DNA from 3 places in the Bacillus coreaensis genome. Region 3 is predicted to be linked to each of the others. Evidence: riboswitches for the same ligand, from Rfam matches in the RefSeq annotation. Region 3 holds a riboswitch; each other region holds the start of a gene.

Evidence for each region. A riboswitch is a leader RNA that binds a small molecule or an ion and turns the genes downstream of it on or off. The one in region 3 is predicted to bind cyclic di-GMP.
Region 1: linked by a shared signal. The riboswitch ahead of ACQ5H4_RS22715 (RDD family protein) and the one ahead of ACQ5H4_RS07775 (type II secretion system protein) in region 3 are both predicted to bind cyclic di-GMP.
Region 2: linked by a shared signal. The riboswitch ahead of ACQ5H4_RS20550 (anti-repressor SinI family protein) and the one ahead of ACQ5H4_RS07775 (type II secretion system protein) in region 3 are both predicted to bind cyclic di-GMP.

Annotation. Positions count from the first base shown of each region.
Region 1 is NZ_JBOCCY010000027.1:2,854-6,134, reverse strand. It holds gene ACQ5H4_RS22725 (zinc-ribbon domain-containing protein) at 1-55, opposite strand, end outside; gene ACQ5H4_RS22720 (hypothetical protein) at 81-419, opposite strand; gene ACQ5H4_RS22715 (RDD family protein) at 443-1,810, opposite strand; cyclic di-GMP riboswitch class I at 1,872-1,955, opposite strand; gene ACQ5H4_RS22710 (hypothetical protein) at 2,058-2,195, opposite strand; gene ACQ5H4_RS22705 (YehS family protein) at 2,547-3,038, opposite strand; gene rlmD (23S rRNA (uracil(1939)-C(5))-methyltransferase RlmD) at 3,258-3,281, opposite strand, start outside.
Region 2 is NZ_JBOCCY010000020.1:17,609-20,889, forward strand. It holds gene map (type I methionyl aminopeptidase) at 1-610, opposite strand, end outside; gene ACQ5H4_RS20545 (helix-turn-helix domain-containing protein) at 1,185-1,514, shown strand; gene ACQ5H4_RS20550 (anti-repressor SinI family protein) at 1,645-1,779, opposite strand; cyclic di-GMP riboswitch class I at 1,812-1,906, opposite strand; gene ACQ5H4_RS20555 (hypothetical protein) at 2,161-2,367, opposite strand; gene ACQ5H4_RS20560 (pseudouridine-5'-phosphate glycosidase) at 2,679-3,281, opposite strand, start outside.
Region 3 is NZ_JBOCCY010000004.1:14,400-17,680, reverse strand. It holds gene ACQ5H4_RS07790 (prepilin-type N-terminal cleavage/methylation domain-containing protein) at 1-309, opposite strand, end outside; gene ACQ5H4_RS07785 (type IV pilus modification PilV family protein) at 306-695, opposite strand; gene ACQ5H4_RS07780 (prepilin peptidase) at 709-1,431, opposite strand; gene ACQ5H4_RS07775 (type II secretion system protein) at 1,547-1,942, opposite strand; cyclic di-GMP riboswitch class II at 2,038-2,121, opposite strand; gene ACQ5H4_RS07770 (hypothetical protein) at 2,496-3,017, shown strand; gene ACQ5H4_RS07765 (nucleoside deaminase) at 3,238-3,281, shown strand, end outside.

The DNA.
Region 1 (3,281 bases), on a different contig from region 3:
AACGGTTGTTGGGCAGACGCTCTGTTCCGCATTCAGAACAATATTTTATATCCATAAAAGTAAACTCCCCTTAGATACTATTATCTTTTTGCATATATTTCTTTTATCAAGATTTCATCTAGGACATCAATTCTTCCATCCCCGTTGATATCCATATTCATTTCAGGTCCGAACAATTGCTTCTCAAACTTATCAATGACCGTATTTCCATTAAGATCTGCCTGAAATTTGTCCATATACCCATCCGTATTAAAATCCAATTTTTGAAATTGATCGAGCATATTGTCATTGTTTAAATCATTCATATCTGGCGAAAGTCCATTTTGCAGTTTTAATAGCTTAATATCATCGCCGTCAATCACGCCGTCCTTATTAATGTCCAATTCAATAGATGTAAATGGGTCAAAATCAAATGCCATCGTGTTTCTCTCCTTTTTATCGTCTATGTATTTAAGAATTCTTTCACTCTTTTTGTGGTATTCGAAAATTTTTGGCCTTGCTCTTTAATCGTAAACGTTAGAGCTTTTTCTAATTTGTCACCACTATCATAGGTGAATTGAAATGTATAGTTTGTACAAACAATATTATCAATATTTAGATCTTTCATTCTCCTCTCTTGCAATAATTGCTTGATCAGTTCCAAAGAAGGGCCAAATCCCAGCTTTCTAGAAACATTCAAAGACCGGAATTGCAGGTCCTCCTTCCCTAATTGTTGGTAGGCCTGGGCAAGATAGAAAAGATATTCCGCAACCTTTACATGATCAGATTCCAATTCACAGGCTAATGATAAGTAATGTACCGATTTTTCAAGGTAGATCCGACTTTGATTTTGATCGATTTCATTAATGCCCCTATAGAATTGCGATTTTCCAATCACCACCAAATCAATACTGCTATGGGTTTCTTCCTTTATATTTTTCATGGCTAACGCGAGGGCCGTGTCCAGACATTTCTGCGGATCGAACTTTTGAAACTCGTCATCTACTGAATTTAACCCCGCTGATACCCCTTGGGAAATAGCAAATCCAACGGGATTAAAAACCAACCTGGCCACATTCACACCAGACTTAACTTTCTTATAGGTTATAAAAGCCTCATAATAAAATATATAGTTTATAGGATTATATGGATTGTCCTTCATTTGTTCTTGTAATGTATCTAGCCCCGATGCACCTAAAATGGCATCACCTACAGCCGTGATAATCGGCAAGGAAGAAACTTCTTTTTTCACCCTTCTGGAAAGCCCGCCAATGTTTGTGATTTTTTCATTGTGATCTTTGCTATGTATGACATGTTTAATAATTTTTACTTCTTCATTCCGTTTAATGACAAAGCATTTTGTCATTTTGTCATGTAAGCCTTGTTTATTTTCCGTCCACCCTGCCATTGGAAAACCAATAATCGTAATAGAAGAAATATATCTGGCAAAAAATCGTCCAAATGCTTTTCCTGCAGTAATTCGATTCCCTTGGTCATCCGTAACGATAATTCCACACATCTTTTTGCCCAGCGTACCTTGGAGTGGTGAGCTTTCCAATCCGACATAATAGAGCAATCCTCCAAGGAACGTGAATATACCAAAGCTTTGATTGTTTAAAACGAGCAGGATGCTTGGAACACCGATCAAAATGCAATCAAATACATAAGCCCAAAACCTTAACCAAAAACCTGCGTGTGGATATATTTTTTCTATCCTTATTTGTTGGACAGATTTATTCCTTTCAGAGGATTTCAATAAAATTTTCTGACCGCAGTATGGACAAAACTTAGATTCATTTATTACTTTTGACCCGCAATTTGTACAAAACATATTAATCTCCTTTTATAACAAGAAAAAAGACTAAACGATACCGATTAGTCTTTCATCAAAAATCGGTAACTGGCTGGCATAATCTTTGATGTTAGCCCCTATAGCTTTGCGTCTCCATTTTTCAATGAATTTGCCTTTTCTAAACTATTAAGTTAGTAAAAAATGTAATCCAGACTAATAAAAAAGACCTATATCTAATATTATTATATGAGCAAATATTCCTAAATTCAATATATACTCCATAAATTTACAATATAATAGTATAAACTTTTCCCATTACAGGCATAAAATACTCATTACTCGCGTAGTTAGAATTTGAACGAAGAGTGTCAGCCGCTCCCCAGAGTCCCTTTTCTATAGCTTCTATATTTTCTAATGGTGACATTAATAATCTCCTTTGATAACTGATATAATTCATATTACCATATTATTAAAAAAGAGAATTTTATTAGAAATAACTACTATAATATTATCAAATTTTTATCATTTAGGATTATGGTAATACTTTCATTGTATATAAAAAACACTGTACCTCTTTACAGATACAGTGTACACTCTCAAAAATTTCGCCGTAACTTATGATACGGTTCACCACTATTAATCCTAAACTGTTTTTATCATTTTATCCGCACTCAAAAAATCCAAAAAAACAGAAACCTTATCTGGCTTCTGCATTTTCTTTTAAAACTATCCGAGCAACACACTCCACGTGTGTGGAGTGCGTAAACATAGATCCCTATCCTCTATATCTAATAGCTAACCCTTTCAAGAAATTACGAGCATAACGATCTCCACAGAACTTATAGTTTTTATGACCAACTTTTCTTAATAAGGCACTTATTTCTCCTTTGGTAACATGGACTCCTGCATCTTCTAGAATTTGAAGCATATCCTCACTTGTTAATGACAAAGCGATTTTCAGCTTTTTTAGTAGGAGATTATTCGAGCTTTCCTTTAGAGATGGAGCCTGTCTTTCAGGTTGACCTGGTTTTGGATCTTGCTTTCCTCTTTTAAAAATAATAAAGCCGTTTAAAAAGGCATCGAACATCTGATCATCACAGATGATCACATCCTCATTTTCCTCTTCTTCTTCATTTATTTTCGTGAGGATCTTTAATACCTCATCTTTAGTTACCTCAACTCCACCAAGTTTAAAGATTTCTACCATGTCTACATTTTTAATATCTAAAGCGTATCTTAATCTGATTAATATATCGTTATTATTCATTGATTTATCCCCCTGAAGATGGTTTACCTTACCTACTATAGCACTTGTCGTTACAAAAAATAAAATGGCCCCTGAAAATAAGGAGCCATTCGTCTGGTTCAGACTTATTAGACTGTGGATAACTTATTTTTCAGGATTTTTCACTTTTTTTATCCCGCTTTTATACAAAATGTGAATAAAATTGTGGATATTGTCTGACTTATCCAAAAAAACTGCCATTTATCCCTTTAAAATTAAACTAGT
Region 2 (3,281 bases), on a different contig from region 3:
CCATCGGTTCGATCGTAAATACCATTCCCTCTTTTATGCGAGGACCTTTTCCTGGTAGTCCAAAATGTGGAACATCCGGCTTTTCATGAATGGAGGGGCCAATTCCATGACCAATAAAGTTTCTTACGACCGAGAATCCCTCTCCTTCCACGTAGGTTTGAATCGCATGTCCGATATCTCCGATTCGATTTCCTACGACGGCTGCTTCAATTCCTTTGTATAAGCTCTTTTTAGTTACCTCTACAAGACGGTTTGTTTCTTCAGAAGCTTCTCCAACGATATATGTCCACGCAGAGTCTGCTAAGGCGCTATTCACATTGACAACCATATCTATTGTAACAATGTCCCCTGTATTTAGAGGGTCTTTTCTCGGAAAGCCGTGACATATCTCATCATTAATACTAGCACATGTGGCGTATTCGTAACCTCTATACCCCTTTTGCTGAGCAATTGCACCATGCTGTGCTAAATATTTATCAACAAACTGGTCAATTTCCCAAGTTGTTATTCCTGGTCGGATCATTTTTTTAATTTCTTTATGACAAGCAGCCAGAAGCTCCCCTGCTTTTTTCATGGCCTCTATTTCACGAGGTGATTTTAATACAATCATTTATCTCACTTCCCCAAATCCCAATAATGTATAGTCTATATTGTACTCTCTATCGGTCTATATTAGCAAAGCATTCCTATGTCTAATTTTGTTAGATAACCTCAAACAATAGTCAATCAAACGTTTGATTGAATTCCCTTCCCCCCTTTAAAATCAACAAACACAAAAAAAGAATTTGTCGAACAAAAAAAATAGGTTTCACCCACCCCCATCCCGGGTATAAGAGGGTGTCAGACACCCTCCGTGGACAAAATGGGGCATTCTGTCTTTTGGTGGCGTCTGTCACCGTTCGTGGACAGATGGGGTGGTTTTGTGCGTCTGGGGTGGACAGTGGGAATTTTTTAGTTACGGCCACAATTATCACTTTCAATACGAATGGTATTGTGTATAATGCTACATAGAAGGGTTAAAAGTTGTTTATCAGCTTTTAATCACTAGAACCGTAAAAACTATCCATTTGTGACTAACTAAAGAATTTTTAAGAACGGAACCTACTATTTTCGTTCTGAATATGGAACTAACGAATTTTTTTTGCTATTATGAATTCATACAGAGAGATAGGTGAGTGATCTAGATGATTGGAGATCGTGTTAAGAAACTTCGTCTTGAAAAGAAAATGTCCATGTCTGAGCTAGCTGAACAGGCTGGTGTCGCGAAATCATACTTAAGTTCATTAGAAAGAAATTTACAAACAAATCCGTCTATCCAATTTCTCGAGAAAATTTCAGCTGTCCTTCATGTACCAGTTGACCATCTTATACACGAACATCCAAATAAAGATGAACTAGACTCTGACTGGATGAAGCTTGTGAAAGAGGCTATGAACTCTGGGGTTTCAAAGGATCAGTTTAAAGAGTTTCTTGAGTTTAATAAATGGAGAAGTAATCAATCAAATAATAACTAAAACAAAAAGACAAAATCCAGGTGATTTTGTCTTTTTTTCCAAAATAAAAAGCATTCCCATACGGTCCGACCCTAACAGAAATACTTTCATTCTATGTATGAAACAACCTGCTATGTAAGCTAGTTTCTTTTTATCCTCTGATTTCATTCTCACCTAAAAATCTTCTAATCTCATCTTTCTCTAAACCCAACTTTTTTGCTTCAAGAATTAACATCATCCACTCATAGTCTAGCTCTTCTAACGTCACTTCACTCGTTTCCAACATTCCTCGATCTCCCCCTAAAATACGATCGTATTCCAGGCAGTCCAGCCGTCTTAGCAAAAAAACTTCTAACTACCTTAGACCTGCGACTTTGCGTCCCCCCTTTTCAGAAGGTTTGCCTTTTTCTGTGGTTTGCTCTCCCATGTGATTCACTTATCAATCATTTTACTACTCGTTTTTAGTAAATTGTGTAAAAATCTGTCATACACTTAAAAACTTTCCCAACTAATTAGTTACACTATTCGACAAGGACCTTCATAAAGAACAATTGAGCCCTAAAGAATTCATACATTTTTTTACATTTGTAAGATCAAGCACAAAAATCATAAGTCTTCATGTCGCCCACTGTCGAAATCATTTTAAAAATTTTCTGACTTTTAATGATTAAGTCTTTATTCCTAGTTTTTGATTCTCATATGCTTTTAATTTTCTTTGGATAGGAATGATATTTACATGTACCCTTTCAAGTGTAACTGCATCAAAAAAAGGTAACTTTGTTAGATTATGACCACATATCGGACAGATCCATTCCCCTGCTTCCGAACTGCTGTATGATGGACGATAACATTTGTCACAGTTTTTCCGGTACATTCCCGCCACCTACTATTCTAATAGTTTTCGTTTCTTATTCTATTATTTCTCGTTCTATATAAAGAATAATTTACTTTTATTTTAGACGGAAGTGAGGGTAAACTAAACACTCTAAAATGACCATTTTTTCGTTATAATGAACACTTCCCTTTAGTTTTCAGCTCTTTTCTCCTTCTTTCTTACATTTATAATTTTTTTAAGAACAAATCGTTCGTTACAGTGTACGTTTTCGGAATTTGTAAATCTAGTACTATTTTTATGCAAAAAAAAAAGGAATCAGTCCTTGTGAGACTGACTCCTCAAAAATATTTTTAAGATAGAGTGTTAAGTTGAACTGCTATTTTTGATCCAACATCAGCATTATTTTTAACCAATGCAATATTTGCTTCTAAGCTTCTTCCTTCTGTAAGTTCTTTTACCTTTGCTAAAAGGAATGGAGTGACATTTTTACCCGCAATCTCATTTTCCTTTGCTTCTGTTAATGCCGTTTCAATCACACCATTGATAAATTCCTCTTCAAGAGCATCTGTTTCCGGGATTGGGTTAGCAATCACCACTCCACCGTTCAATCCTAATTCCCACTTTGTACGAATCATGCTCGCTGCTTCCTTTTCATCTTCCACTTGAACGTTCACTTGGAAAGGGCTTGTTCTTGTATAAAAAGCTGGAAGAACATCAGTACCAAAGCCAACCACTGGCACCCCATGGGTTTCTAAATACTCTAGTGTTAAACCAATATCAAGAATAGACTTCGCACCTGCGCACACAACAGCCACATTGGTTTGAGCGAGTTCTTGAAGATCTGCTGAAACATCCATCGTTACTTCAGCTTCACGGTGAACTCCACCAATCCCACCAGTTACGAACACTTCAATTCCAGCAAGCTCTGCACAAATCATCGTTGCTGCTACCGT
Region 3 (3,281 bases):
TCCACCTTCTACTAGCTGTTCAGTAACCGTATAGCTCTTAACATTCTTAGATAAAACGGGCCCTGATACAAGCTTTATTTCGCCATTTGAATAAACGATTTTACTACTAATCTCTTGTCCATCTCTTACCGTATTCGAGATCGTTTCCATAATAAAACGGGCCTCACGCTGTAGTTCATTTTCTTTCGCTACCGTTCGTTCCATATTTGTGCCATAGCTAAACAATGAGAAGGCCAGTGCTGAGATACTTACCATAATTAAAATGACAATGAGTAATTCAATTAGGGTTACACCTTTTTCATTTCTCACTGCTTTTTCACCACCGTGACAAGCTCTAGACTAGAGGAGTCATTAGATACTACTTTTGCTGTTATTTCAAAGAACTCAATCGCACTATACATAACCGGTTTCGCTGTGATCGTAACTTTTGCATCATAGTTAGCTATGGTAGTGGTGACACATCCCTGATCTTTTTGACAATAATATTGTGTAGGGGAGTTACCACTTTTGTACCCTTTTTCACGAATAATTTCCATGATCTGTTGACCATAATAGTTCAACTGCGTGTCTTCCCCTTGCTCTACTGTCCTGGTAAAAGAACCCGTCATGATTAGGAGCAACGGAACAATCACCATGCCCGCAATAACGACAGAGATCAATAATTCAATTAATGTGACTCCCTTTTCGTTGTTCATTTTTATCTGCCCCTTATAGGAGTAGTGAGCTGTACCAGGTCCAAATATCCTCTCCGTACAGGTATGCCACTAATGTTCCAATCATAATCGAAGGCCCAAAGGCAATCGGTTCTTTTCGTTTAACAATTTTCAAAGCGATTAATAGTATTCCTACAACTGCTCCAACGAATGAGGCTAAAACCAAGCTCATTACAGTAAGTGCTGGGCCGAGTACCACTCCAATAGCTGCATATAGCTTAATGTCACCGCCACCCATGCCGCCTTTACTGACTACTGCAAGCAACAAGAGCAAACCAAAGCCTATCAAACCGCCTAGTATGTAAGATAAAAATGGATCTTCCCCGATGAAGAAACGGACAATGACAAGAACCACAATACTAGGTAGAGTAATTACGTCTAAGATTAACTTCTCACGAATGTCTGTTAACACAGAAAGAATTAGTAAAGTTGATAATAGGATTGCAGGTACTAGTTCTGACGTAAGGCCTATTTCTTTGTAAACCACAAAAAATATACTTGCAGTCATAGCTTCTCCTAATGGATATAGAGGAGATATTTCTTCTTTACAATAACGACAACGACCTTTTAAGAACAGATAACTAAATAGAGGAAATAAGTCAAAGAAACCTAGCCTGTGGTTACAGGAGGTACAGTGGGATGGAGGATAGGAGATGGATTCTTTTTTTAGTAGGCGGATAGCTACTACGTTGAAGAAGCTACCGAAAAGTAGGGACATTATAATAATAAAAAGATCAAATATAAACATATTTACAGCCCCTTTATTATTGCTAAAGTTAGTAAAAATAAAGCTGCCGTCGTCTTTAAGAGACGCGACAGCCTATATAAAATAATTATTGCGTGCATGCAGCAGTGTTATTAGTTGTTCCGTTCTTAATTTGTACATCTGTCCCAGATAATACAAAAGAACCACTACACCCATTAAAGGTTTTAACCTCAGGTAAAGACTCTAAGTATTTACCGCCTATATTACTAGTTCCTGATTCAGCAACCGTTAAAGTTTCTAGTGAAGTTATGGCAGTCGTATTTAGTGTATTATATCGATTAACAGCATCCTCTAATATAGCAATATTTTGCAAGTTTGTGTTTTTTGCTGCCTTATCTTTGTTGCTTGTTACCATCGGTAAAGCAACAGCAGCAATAATCCCCAAAATAACAATAACAACAAGTAGTTCAATCAGTGTTAAACCCGCTTGGTCTTTCATTTTCTTCTTTAATGATTTTAACATGAAGAAAGGTCCCCCTTTTAATTTTTATGTTTTTTCGAGAGCTTGTTCTTAAATTTGGGAATAAAAAGACCTTTACAGCTCATTCTATAGAATGTAGTTGTAAAGGTCGGTTGCACCAATCGCTCGATATGACTCAGGTGCCCACGTACAAGTCATATTTCTTCGCGCCCTTATCTAATGAAAAAGACTCTGTGATAAACATTACTTATTTACTAGTAGTCTACACTAAAAAAAATGAAAAAAAAAGAGGTTTTATGTAAATTTACTATTAGGAAATGTTGGCTAAACATTATTTAAAAACACCATTTTCTATACTATTTTCCCATACAGAGCAGTATCTTCAATTTCCTCATTTATCATCTTTATTTTTCAGAAATAGCAATTCCAATTAATAACAGGAGCAACCATTAAATAGTTCCTTATACCTATTTGGTATCATAATCTTCCTCAAATAAATTCTTCCATTATTAATAAAACAAAGTAACATTTTTCCCTTTTTACCCATTATAATAGGAAGAAAATATCACTTATTCTATTAAAAAGGGGATCACATATGTCTCAACCATATCAACAAAAACCTATTTGGGCTTGGGTTGTTCTTATTTTGGGTGGCCTTTTTATCGTTTTCTCTTTACCCGGTATACTGTTAACACTTTTTATGCAAATCAGACAACTAGAAATCGTAACTTCTATCTCCATCATTTTCTTTACAATTGGTGTTTGCATGATTGTTGTTTTGCTATGGGGAATGAAGAGAGCTTGGACAGCCATTAAGAAATATAACGAATATAAAGCAAAATACACTGTCATTGAAACAAATCTAGATCCGACTCCTCAAGAGAAAAAACCTATTTGGCCATGGGTAGTCATTGGGATCGGTGCCTTACCGGTACTTGGAATGGGACCAGGTGTCATCATGCTTCCAATCATGCCTTTGTTCTTGGCTGGCATGTCTACCGATTCTGGGACTACTCCCGAATATGTGCCTATGCTTATTCTTCTGATTGGTTATGGGATCATGATTGGATATATCATCTTACTCGTAAAAGCTATCAAGAGACTACGTTCTAAGTAAATAATCTGACAAGTTGCTCCTACCTTTTCCAGGTAAGAGCTTTTTTATTGTTAAAAAATGTTACAACATAACAGACAGAATATTCAAACATACATATAATAAAGAAATATACCCACCTATTATATGAACCTTCTTTATCCCTCCAACCCCAAAAAACTAACCTTTTTACAAAGGTTAGTTTTTTACACAAACATTCACAACATCGGAAAAGGTGATTTTTTTGGAAAAAGTATTTTTTATGAATGAAGCGATTAAGTTAGCTTG